Linked DNA regions of Prochlorococcus marinus XMU1406. Each later gene encodes a partner of the first gene's protein in a complex. Links are inferred from orthologs where the notes say so. Each region holds a gene or a part of one and is shown on either strand. Other genes may lie near its edges.

The links.
Region 2: the proteins of carA (region 1) and carB are in contact, whole or in part, in a solved structure (PDB 1KEE), measured with the Escherichia coli proteins. The link is inferred for Prochlorococcus marinus XMU1406 from one-to-one orthologs.

What each region holds. Positions count from the first base shown.
Region 1 is NZ_JAAORG010000001.1:754,400-761,713, forward strand. The notes cover bases 1,976-4,967. They hold carA (glutamine-hydrolyzing carbamoyl-phosphate synthase small subunit), read left to right. Parts: upstream 1,976-2,897; coding sequence 2,898-4,037; downstream 4,038-4,967. Other genes in these bases: trpD (anthranilate phosphoribosyltransferase), read left to right, coding at 1,976-2,883; HA149_RS04395 (STAS domain-containing protein), read left to right, coding at 4,102-4,464; HA149_RS04400 (Mini-ribonuclease 3), read left to right, coding at 4,461-4,847; rlmB (23S rRNA (guanosine(2251)-2'-O)-methyltransferase RlmB), read left to right, coding at 4,864-4,967. Outside these bases: HA149_RS04375 (ABC transporter ATP-binding protein), read right to left, coding at 1-1,439; HA149_RS04380 (DUF3288 family protein), read left to right, coding at 1,520-1,816; more of trpD, read left to right, coding at 1,849-1,975; more of rlmB, read left to right, coding at 4,968-5,865; HA149_RS04410 (DUF1816 domain-containing protein), read left to right, coding at 6,015-6,230; Asp-tRNA(Asn)/Glu-tRNA(Gln) amidotransferase subunit GatA, read left to right, coding at 6,249-7,314. UniProt on the Escherichia coli protein: Small subunit of the glutamine-dependent carbamoyl phosphate synthetase (CPSase).
Region 2 is NZ_JAAORG010000001.1:880,230-888,358, reverse strand. Bases 2,108-5,914 are described here. They hold carB (carbamoyl-phosphate synthase large subunit), read left to right. Parts: upstream 2,108-2,417; coding sequence 2,418-5,714; downstream 5,715-5,914. Other genes in these bases: HA149_RS05060 (DUF6447 family protein), read right to left, coding at 5,719-5,914; HA149_RS05070 (DUF3318 domain-containing protein), read right to left, coding at 2,108-2,309. Also shown: HA149_RS05085 (asparaginase), read right to left, coding at 1-831; HA149_RS05080 (CGLD27 family protein), read right to left, coding at 832-1,326; rsfS (ribosome silencing factor), read right to left, coding at 1,337-1,681; more of HA149_RS05070, read right to left, coding at 1,671-2,107; more of HA149_RS05060, read right to left, coding at 5,915-5,937; HA149_RS05055 (ABC transporter ATP-binding protein), read right to left, coding at 5,968-7,614; HA149_RS05050 (RNA-binding S4 domain-containing protein), read left to right, coding at 7,733-7,909; tpiA (triose-phosphate isomerase), read left to right, coding at 7,962-8,129. UniProt on the Escherichia coli protein: Large subunit of the glutamine-dependent carbamoyl phosphate synthetase (CPSase).

The DNA.
Region 1 (7,314 bases):
TGTCCACCACTTAATGTAATACCTCTTTCACCAACAATAGTTTTAAATTTTTGAGGAAAACTATTTATATCACCAATCAATCCAGCTTTTGTAGCGCTTTCTTTAACTAAAAAATTAGAAGCTTTAGGTTCTCCAAAACTAAGATTTTCTGAGATTGTAGAAGTAAATAGGAATGCTTCTTGAGGAACAATTGAAATATTTTTTCTAAGATCACTTAATTTTAATGTTTTTACATCAAGCTCATCTAAAAATAATTGATTGTCTGGAATTTCAATAGTTCTTCCTAGAGATTTTGCGAGGGTTGTCTTACCACAACCTACTGGGCCAACTATTGCAATAAGTTCTCCAGGATAAATTTTAAAATTAAGACCATTTAATGAATTAAATTTTGACCCTGGATATTTTATCGTTAAACTTTTTGCTTCTAACAATCCTCTAACCTTTCTTTTTAAAAATTTAGTATCTGCTCTATCTACAATATTTGGATTGTTCTGAAAGATTTCTTCCACACGATCTAAACTTACTTGACCGAGTTGAAAAGTATTTAAGGTGAAACCTAATAAAGCTGTAGGAAAGACAAGTCTTTCTACGTAAAGAATTAATGCTACTAAACCTCCTATCGAAATAAATCCACTCTCTAGTTGAAAAGTTCCTAATGATAATAAAATCAATAAAGAAATTGAGGAAATACCTTGCAACAATGGGAATAGGGTACTCGCTGTTCTTGCAAGTTTTATCGCTGAATTTCGATAGGCATTGTTATACGAGTTAAATTCTTTTATCTCAGAATCCTCTTGGGCATAAATTTTGATCGCGCTTATGCCCGAAAGATCTTCTTGTATTAAATCGCTAAGTTTGGATAATGATTCTTGTTGAGCTTTTCTTTGATTAACCATTCTGCCGCCGAATAGACTTACAATTCCAAGGATTAATGGAAATATCATTAAAGCTGATATTGTTAATGTTTTATTAATCGAAAACATTGCAGGAATAGTGAATGAATAAGCTAAGACAATGTTGCACAAGCTTAAAACAGTAAAACCTAAAAGTCTTCTTATGTTTTCAACATCGCTTGTTGCTCTACTAATAATGTCTCCACTACCTTTTTTTTGGATCCATTCTGGATCTTGGCTAAGTAGATGGTCAAAAAGTTTTTGACGAAGATTTACCTCTACTTTTCTACCAATACCGAAAACAATCTGTCTAGAAAATAGTCTTATTAAACCCATACAAGTTGCTAAAAATATTAACCACAATGATTTAGAAATAACAAAATCAGATGAGAATCCATTTTGTAATTGGTCAATAATCTTTTTTACTTCCAATGGTATTACAACACTTAATATATTTACTACCAAGAGAGCCAAAGCTCCATATAAAAATTCTTTTTTGTATGGTCTTAGGTATTTAAATATAATTTTTATCTTCAAATTTTTCATTTTATTTTGCCGATATGATTAAGATAATGTTTCATTTTGGAATATGTGAGCTAATTTTATAAATGATTCAGTATTTATCTATGGGTAACGAACAAACTCATCCATTACATGAAACCGACAAAAACATTATAGATTCCCTTATCACTAAAAAAATGCCAGAAGATCTTGACTATATAAACCTAGCTAGATTGATAAATCGTTATACCAATTTCCCTGGAGAAATTGAAATTAAAAACGATATTGAAAAAATTTTAAATTTTTGGAAAATAACTAAAAATGAACTTTTTTCAAAAACAAAAAATATTTGGTCAAAAAGCTTCAGGCCTTCTAATACAACTAAAGATTTAGTTGGCTCAGGTTTTGATACCTCAAATTGAATTTTATCTGGTTAATTTTTTTCAATAAATAAATGTTTTCTAATCTCTCAAACGCTGAAATTCTAAATAATTTGTTAGAGGGTAGGAACCTTGACGATTTAACTTCTAGATCTTTAATGCAAAGATGGCTTAATGATGAAATTTCAGATGTTGAAACAGGAGCTTTTTTGAGTGCTTTGAGAGCTAAGAGCTCTACAGGTGTCGAACTAAGTTCTATGGCTGAGGAACTTTTAAATGTTTGCGAATTGCCAGTAGAAAGACCAAATTTGTATCTGGTAGATACTTGTGGAACAGGAGGAGATGGAGCTAATACATTTAATATTTCAACAGCAGTAGCATTTGTAGCGGCATCTTGTGGGGTAAAAATTGCAAAACACGGAAATAAAAGTGCTAGTGGTAAAGTTGGCTCTGCTGATGTTTTGATGAATCTTGGGTTGAATTTAAATTGTTCATTAGAAAAAGTAATCACAGCTGTAAGTGAAATTGGAATAACTTTTTTGTTTGCACCTGTTTGGCATAAATCTTTAATAAAACTTGCCCCATTAAGAAAGACCCTTGGAATAAGGACAGTATTTAATCTACTTGGACCATTAGTAAATCCTTTAAGACCCAATGCGCAAGTTTTAGGTGTTGCTTCTGAGGATCTTTTAAAACCTATGGGCAGCGCTCTTTTAAAAATGGGTATGAATAGAGCAATAGTCGTTCATGGTTCTGGTGGCCTTGATGAAGCTTCGCTTCAAGGAGAAAATAAATTAGTATTTGTTGAAAATGGTGAATTACGTTTTTCAGAAATAAATATTTCAGATTTTAACCATGAAAATATTGCTAACGAAAAGCTTGCGGTTTCTGATCTTGAATCTAACGAGGAAATATTAAAGTCTGTTCTAAATGGTTCTGGACAAAAATCTCATATCGATGTTGTTGCTTTGAACGCTGCCTTAGTGCTTTGGGTAGCAGGAATTGAGGATGATTTAATAGAAGGATTTCATAAGGCTTTATTTTCGATTAATCAAGGAGATCCTTGGAAAAAGTTTTTACTATTAAAAAATTATTTGTCCGCGAATTAATTAATTTTAAATTGATGATTAATCCATTTAAGAAAAATGCAAAATTAGTTTTAAGCAATGGAATTGTATTCCCTGGATTTTATTTTGGTGCTTCAGGTACGGCTATTGGTGAAATAGTCTTTAATACGGGCATGACTGGATATCAAGAAGTTATTACTGATCCAAGTTATTACGGACAGATATTAACATTCACTTATCCTGAGATTGGAAATACTGGTATTAATTTTGAAGATTCAGAATCTAATATTCATGTTAAAGGTATAATTGTCAGAAATTTTTCATCTAATAATGGCAATTGGAGATCAAAAAAGAATTTTAATCAATGGTTAGTAGAAAAAAACATCATAGGTCTTCATGGAATTGATACAAGGGCGCTCGTTAAAATTTTAAGATCTAGTGGCTCTATGAATGGAGTTATTACCTCTAAAGATAAATCTGTAGAAAGTTGTTTAAAGATAATTCATGATACACCAAAAATGGAGGGGTTAAATTTATCAAAAGTAGTTTCAACAAAGCAATATTATTTATGGCAAGATCATACACAAACAAATTTTGATGTAAGAAAAAGATATGCTGAATCCTCTAAAAAATTAAAAATAGTAGCTATTGATTTTGGAATTAAAAATTCAATTCTAAATAGACTTGTATCCCATGGTTGTGAAGTTTTGGTTTTGCCATCTCGATCTTCTCTAAAAGATGTTCTCTCTCACAAGCCAGATGGTATTTTTTTCTCAAATGGTCCTGGCGATCCTGCTGCTGTTTCTGAAGGTATAGACTTAGCAAGATCGCTTATTGAATATGGTGAGATTCCTATGTTTGGAATTTGCCTTGGCCACCAAATATTTGGATTAGCATTAGGAGGTTCAACTTATAAACTCCCTTTTGGACATCGTGGTTTAAATCACCCTTGTGGTGAAAATAATAAAATTGAGATAACTAGTCAGAATCATGGTTTTGCTATTGATCCTAATTCAATCTCAAAAGACTTAGTTAGAATAACCCATTACAACCTTAATGATAATACTGTGGCTGGCCTAGAAGTTAATAATAAACCAATATTTAGTGTGCAATATCATCCTGAAGCAGGACCTGGGCCACATGATTCGGATTATTTATTTAAAAAATTTGTTTCTCTAATGTTAGAAAGATGTTGACATATTGTTTTCTTTTGATTTGATAATTACATTTGATACATAAATTTTTTGGAGGTATTAAATCATAGAAGATTTTCAGAAGTTAACCGTTTCTTTAAGAGGAAACCTTGAGTTTAAAACAAATATTATTGTTTTTACTTTTAAAGGCCAACTTGATGCTTTCTCAGAAAAACAATTTAAGACTTTTGTTACTAATAACTTAAAAAATGAGCATCCATTCGTTATAGACCTTACAAAAATAGATTTTTTAGATTCCTCGGGTCTTGGAGCTCTTGTTCAGACAGCTAAAGAATGCAAAAAGTCGAAACTTGGCTTCTCTGTCGTTGGTAATTCGAGAGTGGCCCAAACAATTAAACTTGTTCGATTAGGGGATTTCCTTAACTTGAAGTCAAACCTTGAAGATGCATTAAATTATTTAAAAAATTGAATTATTGGATTCAAAATTTGGTTCCATATGGATCTCCCGAGGATATAGGTGTTATTCAACTTGCTTGGCTTGGAGATTCGGTATGGGAGCTTCACCAGAGACTTAGACATGTTCATTTCCCTTTAAAATCTAAAGATCTACATTTATCTGTAGTAAACGAAGTAAAAGCAAAATCTCAATCAAAATCACTTAGTCAAATTGAGCATTTATTAAATTCAAATGAAATAGATCTAATTAGGCGTGCTAGAAATAAAACAAAGAGATATCCAAAGTCTGCAGACCCTACTATTTACTCCAGAGCAACTGGTTTTGAAACTCTCATTGGTTGGTTATTTTTAAAAGATCCTCAAAGATTATCAAAACTATTTGAATATTTAGAATAAAAAATTAATTGAATCTATGAAAAACTCCTCTAAAAAAAAATTTCCCGGAAAAAATAATAAAGATTACAAAAAAAATTCAGTTCTTGGTTATTCTTCAAAAAAAACAAATCGTTCGGAAAAAAATGAAAGATTTTCGAAAAATTCTGCTAATAACAATAATGTTGAAAATTTAAATAAAACTAACAATACTTTTTCCTCTTTAAAAAGGACAAAGCCAATATTTAAATCTAATACAGAATTTTCTAAAAAAAATTCTGACAATCATCAAGAGTTTACTAGTAAGAGAAATTTTGATGATTGGATATGGGGTAAACATTCAGTTTATGAGGCTCTTAATAGTGAAAGAGCGATTAATAGGATTTGGTGTACTTCGGAAATCTTTTCATCAGACAAGTTTTATATTTTGCTGAAGGACCTTAAATCGAAAGGAGTCCTAATTGAAGAAGTTTCTTGGAATAGGCTTTCGCAAATGACTAATGGTGCTTCACATCAAGGTGTCGCATTGCAGTTAGCATGCGCTAAAACAATATCCCTAGAGCAATTAATCGATTTTTCTAAACACAACTGTGCAAATCCCATAATACTTGCATTAGACGGTATAACTGATCCACATAATGTTGGTGCGATTATAAGATCTGCTGAAGCATTTGACTGCAAGGGAATCATCATTCCCCAGAGAAGATCTGCTGGATTAACGGGAACAGTCGCTAAGGTAGCTGCAGGAGCTTTAGAACACTTGCAAGTAAGTAGAGTTGTTAACTTAAATAGAGCTCTTGAGGAGCTTAAGAAATATGGTTTTCTTGTTGTTGGCTTATCTGGCGATGGTCAATTATCTATTTCCAATTTTCAAGAAAAAGCACCCTTGGTAGTTATTGTTGGCTCTGAAGATAAAGGCATTTCTTTGCTTACTCAAAAAAAATGCGATTTTCTTTTAAACATTCCTCTTAAAGGTAAGACTTCTAGCTTAAATGCCTCTGTGGCGGCAGCAATTTCACTATTTCACTTGACAAGTAAATAATTATAATTGTTAATAATCATTGTTATTTAAGCCCTCTAAAATGTTGTTATTTCAATATATTTATATGATTAATAAAAATTTATTGAATTTTCACTACAAAATTGTATAGAATTTAACAAGAATTGTATGGTCTAAATGACCAATAAAATTTGATAAGAAAATTTGGCAACAAACTCGGATTAGCTTGGTGGGCTAAAATTGAGACAGATCAACCTCGTGGAACTTACTGGTTCGGCCCATTTATTACTAAACGTAGTTTAAAAGAAAATATTACATCTTTTATTAAAGATCTATCTGATGAAGGGTCTAAAAATATTAAACATAGTTTGGTTCGTTGCAAAAAAGAAGAACCACTAACTGTTTGATAGCTTTAATTTTAAGTAATGAATTTTAATTCTTTAAGAAAAGAAATTATTAGAAATAATGCTTCTGTTAAGGAATTAGTTAATGATATTTTTAACAAAATCGATCATAAAGATCCTGAAATTAACTCATATATTTGTACTACAAAAGATAATGCTATCGCGCAAGCAGAAAACATCGATAAATTAATTCAAAATAAAGAAAAACTTCCTCCTCTTGCTGGGATGCCAATAGCAATAAAGGATAATATTTGCACTAAAGGAGTTGCAACAACTTGTGCAAGTCAAATGCTCAAAAGCTTTGTTGCACCTTATGAATCCACAGCTTCAAGTAAATTATGGTCTTCAGGGGGAATTTGTTTAGGAAAAACAAATTTAGATGAATTTGCAATGGGTAGTTCAACAGAAACCTCTGTATTTGGAGTCACCTCAAATCCTTGGGATATTAATAGAGTTCCTGGAGGTAGTTCAGGCGGTAGTGCTGCTTCAGTTGCCGCTGGATTTTGTGCGGCGGCTATAGGCTCTGATACAGGAGGATCAATAAGGCAACCAGCTTCTTTTTGTGGTGTCGTAGGTCTTAAACCCACTTATGGCAGAGTTAGTAGATGGGGACTGGTAGCCTTTGCTAGCTCTCTTGATCAAATTGGTCCAATTACAAATACTGTCTCAGATGCGGCCGAAATTCTTTATTTAATATCTGGTAAAGATCCCTTTGATTCAACATGTCTTGATAAGCCAGTGCCAAATTACTTGGCTGATTTAAATAAATCTATAAAGGGTTTAAAAATAGGAATCATTAGAGAATGTTTTGAGCACCCAGGTCTTAATCCAGAAGTTAAGGAATCTGTTCTCTCTGGAGTAGATAGATTCAAAACTTTAGGAGCTGAAATTATCGAAGTTGAATGTCCTAGATTTAATGATGGAATTGCTACATATTATGTTATTGCACCATCTGAAGCTTCTGCAAATTTAGCTAGATATGATGGAGTTAAATATGGTTATAGATCTAATGATGGTTCAAATCTCATAGATATGACTTCAAAAAGTAGAGCTGAAGGTTTTGGAGATGAAGTACAAAGAAGAATTT
Region 2 (8,129 bases), 130 kb from region 1 along the record:
AGCATGTTTGGCTCTTCTTGAGCCGTCTTCTACTTTTAAAGCTAACCCTATCCCTTCATTTACCTTACATAGACACTGTATTCCCTCTGCGCCACCTTTACCTATGACTTTTCCATGAGAAGCTCTGATTATTTCTGTATCAAATTTATTTATGTCACTTATCATTATTGGGTTTATTGTCATAGCTCTACTTATTTGTTCTAATTCAGCAGTTTCGGAACTACTTAGAAGTGAATATAATCTGGACATTTCTAATAGTTTCAAATAAAGAGTTGGGGCACCACAATCATCACGTTCTGCGTTTATTTCAGATAAAGGGATTCCAAGTAATTCAGATACAATTCTGAATATTTCAATTTGTAGTGGATGATCTCCCTTTAAGTAACTATCTAATGGCCAGTTCATTTTTTTGCATGTAGCTAAAAAAGCAGCATGTTTACCTGAACAATTATGTTCTAATGGACTTGTCTTTAATTTTGGACATTTCAGATTATTAATGTCAATGTCATATTCCCATAAAATTTTGAAGGCTTCCCTCGAATGAAGTTTTGATCCACTATGTGATCCACATGCTAACGCAATTGATTTTGATTCATTATTGATTTTTGATACGGCCCCACTACTAACAAAAGGTATTGCCTGAAAAGGTTTTAATGCTGACCTTATGAAACTTTTATATTCTGGATTCCCTGCACACATTAAAACCCTTCCTTTTTTGTCAGTAATAACTGCATGAATTTTATGGATTGACTCAATATTTGATCCTCTCATTAAGGTTGCTTGTAAAGGAGGATTATTCGAAGTGTAGAGGTTTTTGAAATTAGAACTCATTTAGAAATTGATATATTGAAAAAGCAAAATGCCCGATAATGCTAAAACCAAAATAATAGAAAAAATTTGAATTAAATTTTTTAAAATTGGCTTTACCTCAATTGAGGCAATAAGAGATTCTTTTTCTTTCAAAACTAATGGCTTTTTCCATATTTGACCGTCATACCAACCGGATTCTTCGTATTCAACTTTTTCCGATGTTAATCTCTTAAATACATGATTCCAACCCAAATATAACCGTATAGAAATTAATAGAGGTATTGATAAACTGCTGAAAAAACTTAACAAGCTATATCTTAATATGGATGATTTGAAATATACACTTCCTGAAGAAATAACAAGAAATAGAGCAAAAGCAACTAGCCAAAATTTAATTAATATAATAATTAGTGATTTTTTTGTTTTTGGCCAAGAAAAAATTCTAGACTTTGATAGTTCTATGAATTCATTTGTTGGTTGTTGCTCTTTAGGGACAGGGCATTTAAACTCGTTCATAAAATAATAATTATGGAAATGTAAGATTATCTCCATTACTCCAGAATGATTCAAGGTCATAATATTTTCTTATTTCTGGTTGAAATATATTTACAATCAGATCACCATAATCAAGCAAAGCCCATTTCGCCTCGTTAATCCCTTCTTTTCTTATCGGTTCAATTTTAGCCTTCTCTCTCAGCTCTCCTTCTACTGAGTTACTTATAGATCTAACCTGTACATCAGACAATCCTTCTGCTATTAATATCCATTCACTTATAAATGAAACTTTGTCTATTTTTATAAGTTTTATATCTTTTGCCTTTTTATCATCACATGCTTTAGCTGCCATTAATACTAAACTTTTATTGTCCATAAACATTTTCACTTGATACTGATTTTTCTGAACCTTCTTGCTGAGATAATTCTGATCTAGCCTTTTCTGCACTTTTTCTTAATGCCTCTAGTCTATCCTCAAAGAAACTCCTTTTTTTCTTTTTTCGAGTTTTTTCTATTAATTCCTTTAATGCTCCTCCTAGACTTTTATAGGCATTTGGAATGCTGTATCCAAATCTACAAGCAAGATCTATAGCTCTTTCATCTGCAAAAATAGCATCTTGAAGTTTTTTTTCAGAATTATTTTTTATATATAATCTATATCCTGCAAAACTTGACAAACCTAGTGCAAGTAATAGAAGCAGACCATCTTGTACCCATAACTCCCCAATTGCCCCACCGAGACCTATCGCAAGAGCTGCCATTTCCCATCCATCTCTTGGGATTGTATCATTTTGGATTTTCCCCACCTCGTGCCAAAATAATAAGTTTCTGTGGTCAATTGCAAAATTATCCCATTCATCTAAATCTATTTGGATTTCTACTTCATCACGACCAATTTCCTCAAGTGTTATTAAAGGCGGGTCTATAGCAGCAGCAGCTTCAACAAATACCCAACTTTCATTTTCTGGAGGCAACAAACTTTTAAGTCGCTGAAGTTCGCTCATAAAAAATTAATTTCTTTCAATACTATAGAAACAAATGTTGCTTTTCAAGTAACTTGATTAACATCTGATCATTTATAAGTAGCATGTGATAAACAAAGGTTTTAAATTATGCCTCAAAGAGGTGATCTAAAAAAAATTCTTATTCTTGGTTCGGGCCCGATTGTTATAGGACAAGCTTGCGAATTTGATTACTCTGGCACTCAAGCTTGCAAAGCTTTAAGAAATGCTGGTTATGAAATTATCTTGATAAATTCTAATCCAGCATCAATAATGACTGATCCTGATATTGCAAATAAAACTTATATTGAACCATTGACGCCTGATATTGTTTCTCAGATCATTTTAAAAGAAAAACCTGATGCGATTCTTCCCACTATGGGAGGTCAAACCGCTTTGAATCTTGCGGTTAAATTATCAGAATCAGATTTTTTAAAACATAATAATATTGAATTAATTGGTGCTGATTTAAGAGCTATTAATAAAGCTGAAGATAGAAAATTGTTTAAAGAATCGATGGAGAAAATAAATGTAAATGTTTGCCCATCTGGGATTGCATCTAACCTGGGTGAAGCTATAGAGGTATCAAAAAAAATTAGTTCCTATCCTCTTATAATAAGACCTGCATTTACATTAGGTGGTGTAGGAGGTGGAATTGCTTTTAACCTTGAAGAATTTGTCGAGTTGTCTAAATCAGGCTTAGAGGAAAGTCCAAGCAATCAAATATTGATTGAAAAATCACTTATTGGATGGAAGGAGTTTGAACTAGAGGTGATGAGAGATACTGCTGACAATGTAGTAATAGTTTGCAGTATTGAAAATTTGGACCCAATGGGTGTCCACACTGGAGATTCGATTACTGTAGCTCCTGCTCAGACTTTAACAGATAAGGAATATCAGAGATTGAGGGATTTGTCATTGAAAATAATTAGAGAAGTAGGAGTTGAAACAGGAGGAAGTAATATTCAATTTGCAATAAATCCATCTAATGGAGAAGTAATTGTTATAGAAATGAACCCCCGTGTGAGTAGATCCTCTGCTTTGGCAAGTAAAGCAACTGGATTCCCAATAGCTAAGATTGCAGCTTTATTATCTGTTGGTTATACACTTGATGAGATTATTAATGACATTACAAAAAAAACACCTGCATGTTTTGAACCATCAATTGATTACGTAGTTACTAAGATTCCAAGATTTGCCTTTGAAAAGTTTAAAGGCTCTTCAAATACATTAAGCACTGCAATGAAATCCGTTGGTGAGTCAATGGCAATAGGTCGCTCTTTTGAAGAATCATTTCAGAAAGCATTAAGGTCATTAGAAGTAGGTCTTTTTGGATGGGAATGTGATTCACTAGATGAATTTAAAAACGAGAGTCACATTAAAAATAGTTTAAGAAAGCCTACTTCTGAAAGAATTCTCCTAGTTAAAAAAGCTATGCAGCTTGGGAAAACTAATTCATATATTCAAGAAGCTACTAATATAGATTCATGGTTTATCGAAAAATTACGTAATATTTTTAATTTTGAAAATGATTTTTTGAAAGAAAAGGAACTTTATGATCTAGATAGGGATTTGATGTTACATGCTAAGCAATTAGGCTTTTCAGATCAACAGATAGCAAAATTAACTAATTCTGAGTTTTTTGAAGTGAGAAGATTTAGAAAAAAACTTAATATTATACCAATTTATAAAACTGTTGATACTTGTTCAGCGGAATTCTCATCCTCAACTCCTTATCATTATTCAACTTACGAAGAATCTTTCATTAATTTTAATTCTCAAGTTTTTGATAGCGAGATTTTAGAAAATAGTAAATCAAAAAAAATTATGATTCTGGGAGGAGGTCCTAATAGAATTGGTCAGGGAATAGAATTTGATTACTGTTGTTGTCATGCATCATATCAAGCCTCTACAAATGGTTATAAAACAATAATGGTTAATAGTAACCCTGAAACTGTATCAACAGATTATGACACTAGCGATATTCTATATTTTGAGCCTGTAACTTTGGAAGACGTTATTAACATTATAGAAGCTGAAAATCCATATGGTTTGATTGTTCAATTTGGAGGTCAAACCCCACTGAAATTATCATTACCTTTATTTGAATGGCTTAAATCTAAAGATGGGGTCAGAACTGGATCAAAAATTCTTGGGACTTCTCCAATGTCTATCGATTTAGCAGAAGATAGAGAGGAATTTACAAAAATACTTGAAGAACTAAGTATTAGACAACCTTTAAACGGTATTGCCCGTAATCAAAATGAAGCAGAAATAGTTGCAAAAGATATAGGATTCCCCATGGTTGTAAGACCTTCTTATGTTTTAGGAGGAAGGGCAATGGAAATTGTTAAAGATGAGAATGAATTATCGAGATACATCTCTGAAGCAGTTAGGGTTTCCCCTGATCATCCAATCCTTCTTGATCAATATTTGAATAATGCTATAGAGATAGATGTTGATGCTTTATGCGATTCAGAGGGTTCGGTTGTAATTGCTGGTCTGATGGAACATGTGGAGCCGGCAGGAATTCATTCAGGTGATTCTGCATGTTGTTTGCCATCCATTTCTCTTTCAACATCCACAATAGAAAATGTAAGGAACTGGACCAAATTAATTGCACAAAGATTAAATGTTGTTGGTTTAATTAATTTGCAATTTGCAGTAACAAATACAAATAAAGAAGAAAATAAATTATTTATTCTTGAAGCAAATCCAAGAGCATCTAGGACAGTCCCGTTTGTTTCAAAAGCAATAGGTAAACCAGTTGCAAAATTAGCTACCCAGTTAATGCAAGGTTTTACATTAGAAGATGTTAATTTCACCCAAGAATTTTCCCCAAAATATCAGGCTGTAAAAGAGGCTGTTTTACCTTTCAAAAGATTTCCTGGATCTGATACATTACTTGGCCCCGAAATGAGATCTACTGGAGAAGTGATGGGTTTAGCTAAAGATTTTGGAATTGCTTATGCTAAGTCCGAATTGGCTGCAGGAAATGGTGTCCCCTCAGAAGGAGTAGCTTTTTTGTCTACAAATGATTTAGATAAAAAAAATCTTGAGGATGTAGCTAGAGAGCTGTTGATTTTAGGATTTAAAATAATCGCAACAAAAGGTACAGCTGCATATTTGGTGAGTTTAGGCATTCAGGTTGAAGAAGTGCTAAAAGTTCATGAAGGCAGGCCAAATATTGAGGACCTAATTCGTTCGGGACTTGTTCAATTAGTTATTAATACTCCAATTGGCTCACAGGCTCTTCATGATGACGTTTATTTAAGACGTGCTGCTCTAGAATATAATATTCCAACTTTTACAACTATTCCTGGAGCAAAGGCCGCCATTAAAGCAATAAAAGCTTTGCAATATAATAAGATTGATTCTTACTCTCTACAAGAAATCCATAATTATTGAAATTTTACTCTAAGTTTTTTAGTTTTTCTCTTAATTGATTAACCAAAGAGTTTCGGCTAATTGAAATTAAATTGATAGTATCTTGGTGCATCTTAAGTTGTGTCTCTGCTATTTGTAAAACTTTTATAGATTCTTTTATTTCATTAGAAAGTTCATTAATATAATATTTTTTCCCTTCAAAGGTTAAAACTGGATTTGCAGAATCATTTGTGTTTTCGCTCATGGAAATACCTTTTTAATAATTAAAATAGAGTTATAATTTTTTAATCAATTGTTTTTCACATAATTCTTTATAAATTCCAGATTTATTTATTAAATCAATATGTTTCCCAACTTCAATAATTTCGCCTTTATCAAATACAACTATTTTATTTGCCTCTTGAGTAGTGGCTAATCTATGAGCAATTACAATAACTGTTCTATCCTTCATGGCTCTATTAAGACTTTCTTGGACCTCAGATTCTGATTCTGCATCTAACGCACTTGTCGCCTCATCTAAAAGAAGAATTGATGGGTTCCCAAGTATAGCTCTTGCAATTGCTATCCTCTGTATTTGACCACCTGAGAAATTTGATCCTCTTTCAGTTATCTTAGTTTCATATTTTTCAGGAAGCTTTTGAATGAAGTTATGAGCGTTAGCTTTTCTTGCTGATTCTATAACTTCTTCTTTTGTAAAATTTCTGCCCATTCTAATTACATCAATAATTTTTCCTGAAAACAAAAAAGGCTGTTGTTGTACTAATGCAATCTTTTTTCTAATATCTTTTGTATTTAATAACTTAAGATTTTTATCATCAATAAAAATTTCTCCATTATTTGGAGTTATAAATTTTAATATCAAAGCCAACATTGTACTTTTACCAGCCCCAGAAGCTCCAACGAAAGCTGTGACTTCCCCTTTTTTTATTTCTAAATTTATATTTTTAAGAACTTGATTTTCTATTTTGTAAGCGAAATTAACTTTTTTGAAACTAATTTTGCCTTCTATATTGGATATCTTTTTTAAATTTTCTCTATCATCTTCAATTGGTTCTAGATTTATGTTTTTCAACCTTTTTATTGAGGCTTCTGCCTGTTTATAGTCATTAAAATTTGTACTTACATGGCTTATTGGATCAATAAGCATCAATATTGCAGCAAAGAAACTACTAAATTCTTCGCTTGTTAGAAGGCCTAGATTGATTCTTGCGGCGCCTAAGCCTAATATTGCTAATATTCCAAATGCTTCAACAAAACCTACAACTGGATGTTGAAATGCAAGTAATTTTAGTGTTTTATATTTTGCTTTTTTATTTGCACTTAATCTTTTATAAAATCTTTTCTCAATCCAATTTTCTGCAGCAAAAGCCCTTATCGTCGACATCCCATTTATAGATTCACCTATTAAGCCAGCTAAATTACTTGTTGATTCTTGACTTTTTTCAGATGCGAATAAAACTCTTCTTCCAAAACTATTAACTGAAAGAATAATCAATGGTGCTAGAACAAAAGTTGATAATGTTAGTGACCAATCTAAATAAAACATATACACTATAACCGCTATTAATTGTAAGGTACACGGAATAGTATCCTGAGCTGTTTTATAAATAACTTCGCTTACCCTATCTGCATCTTCTGTTAATCTATATGTTATGTCTCCGGCTGAAATTTGTTCAACAGAATTCATCTTTATTTTTTGAATTTTGCTAAATAAATTTCCTCTCATTACTTCACTAATTTCTAAAGATGGTTTTGCTATGAATACATCTTGTCCAAATTGAGCAGTTTTTTGAACTAAAAATACAAATAAAGACTTAATTATTATGTTAGAGACTTTTGAGAGATCACCAGATCCAATTGCTGGAATTAAGTTTCCAGCTAAATAAGCTAACAAAGGCCAACAAGCTACATATATAAGCATGCATATAAAACCCTTTAAAAACCTATTTAAATACGGTCTTAATGGTGGGATTAGTCTCAAGATATTATATATTTAATTATTTATACTACTTTACCAATATCTTTCCTTATATAAAATAATGAAATTGGATCAATTCTTAAAATGGAAAAATTTGGTCTCTTCTGGTGGAGAAGCAAAAGTTTTTATTAAATCCGGTTCTGTTAGGGTTAATGGTGTAATAGAAACTAGGAGAGGAAGAAAATTAAATAAAGGAGATAAAGTTATATTTCTAAAAAATGAATTAATTTTTGAATAATTCGCCTATTCAACTCAATTTATATTAATATAATTTTCTTGGAGATAGTATTTTGAGAAAATCTGTTATTGCTGGTAATTGGAAAATGCATATGACTTGTGCTGAAGCTAAGTCTTATTTAGAAGAGTTTATACCTTTAATAAAAAAAATAAATAATGATCGTAAAATTGTTATTGCGCCACCTTTTACAGCGATTTCAACCTTTTCTGGACATTCTGAT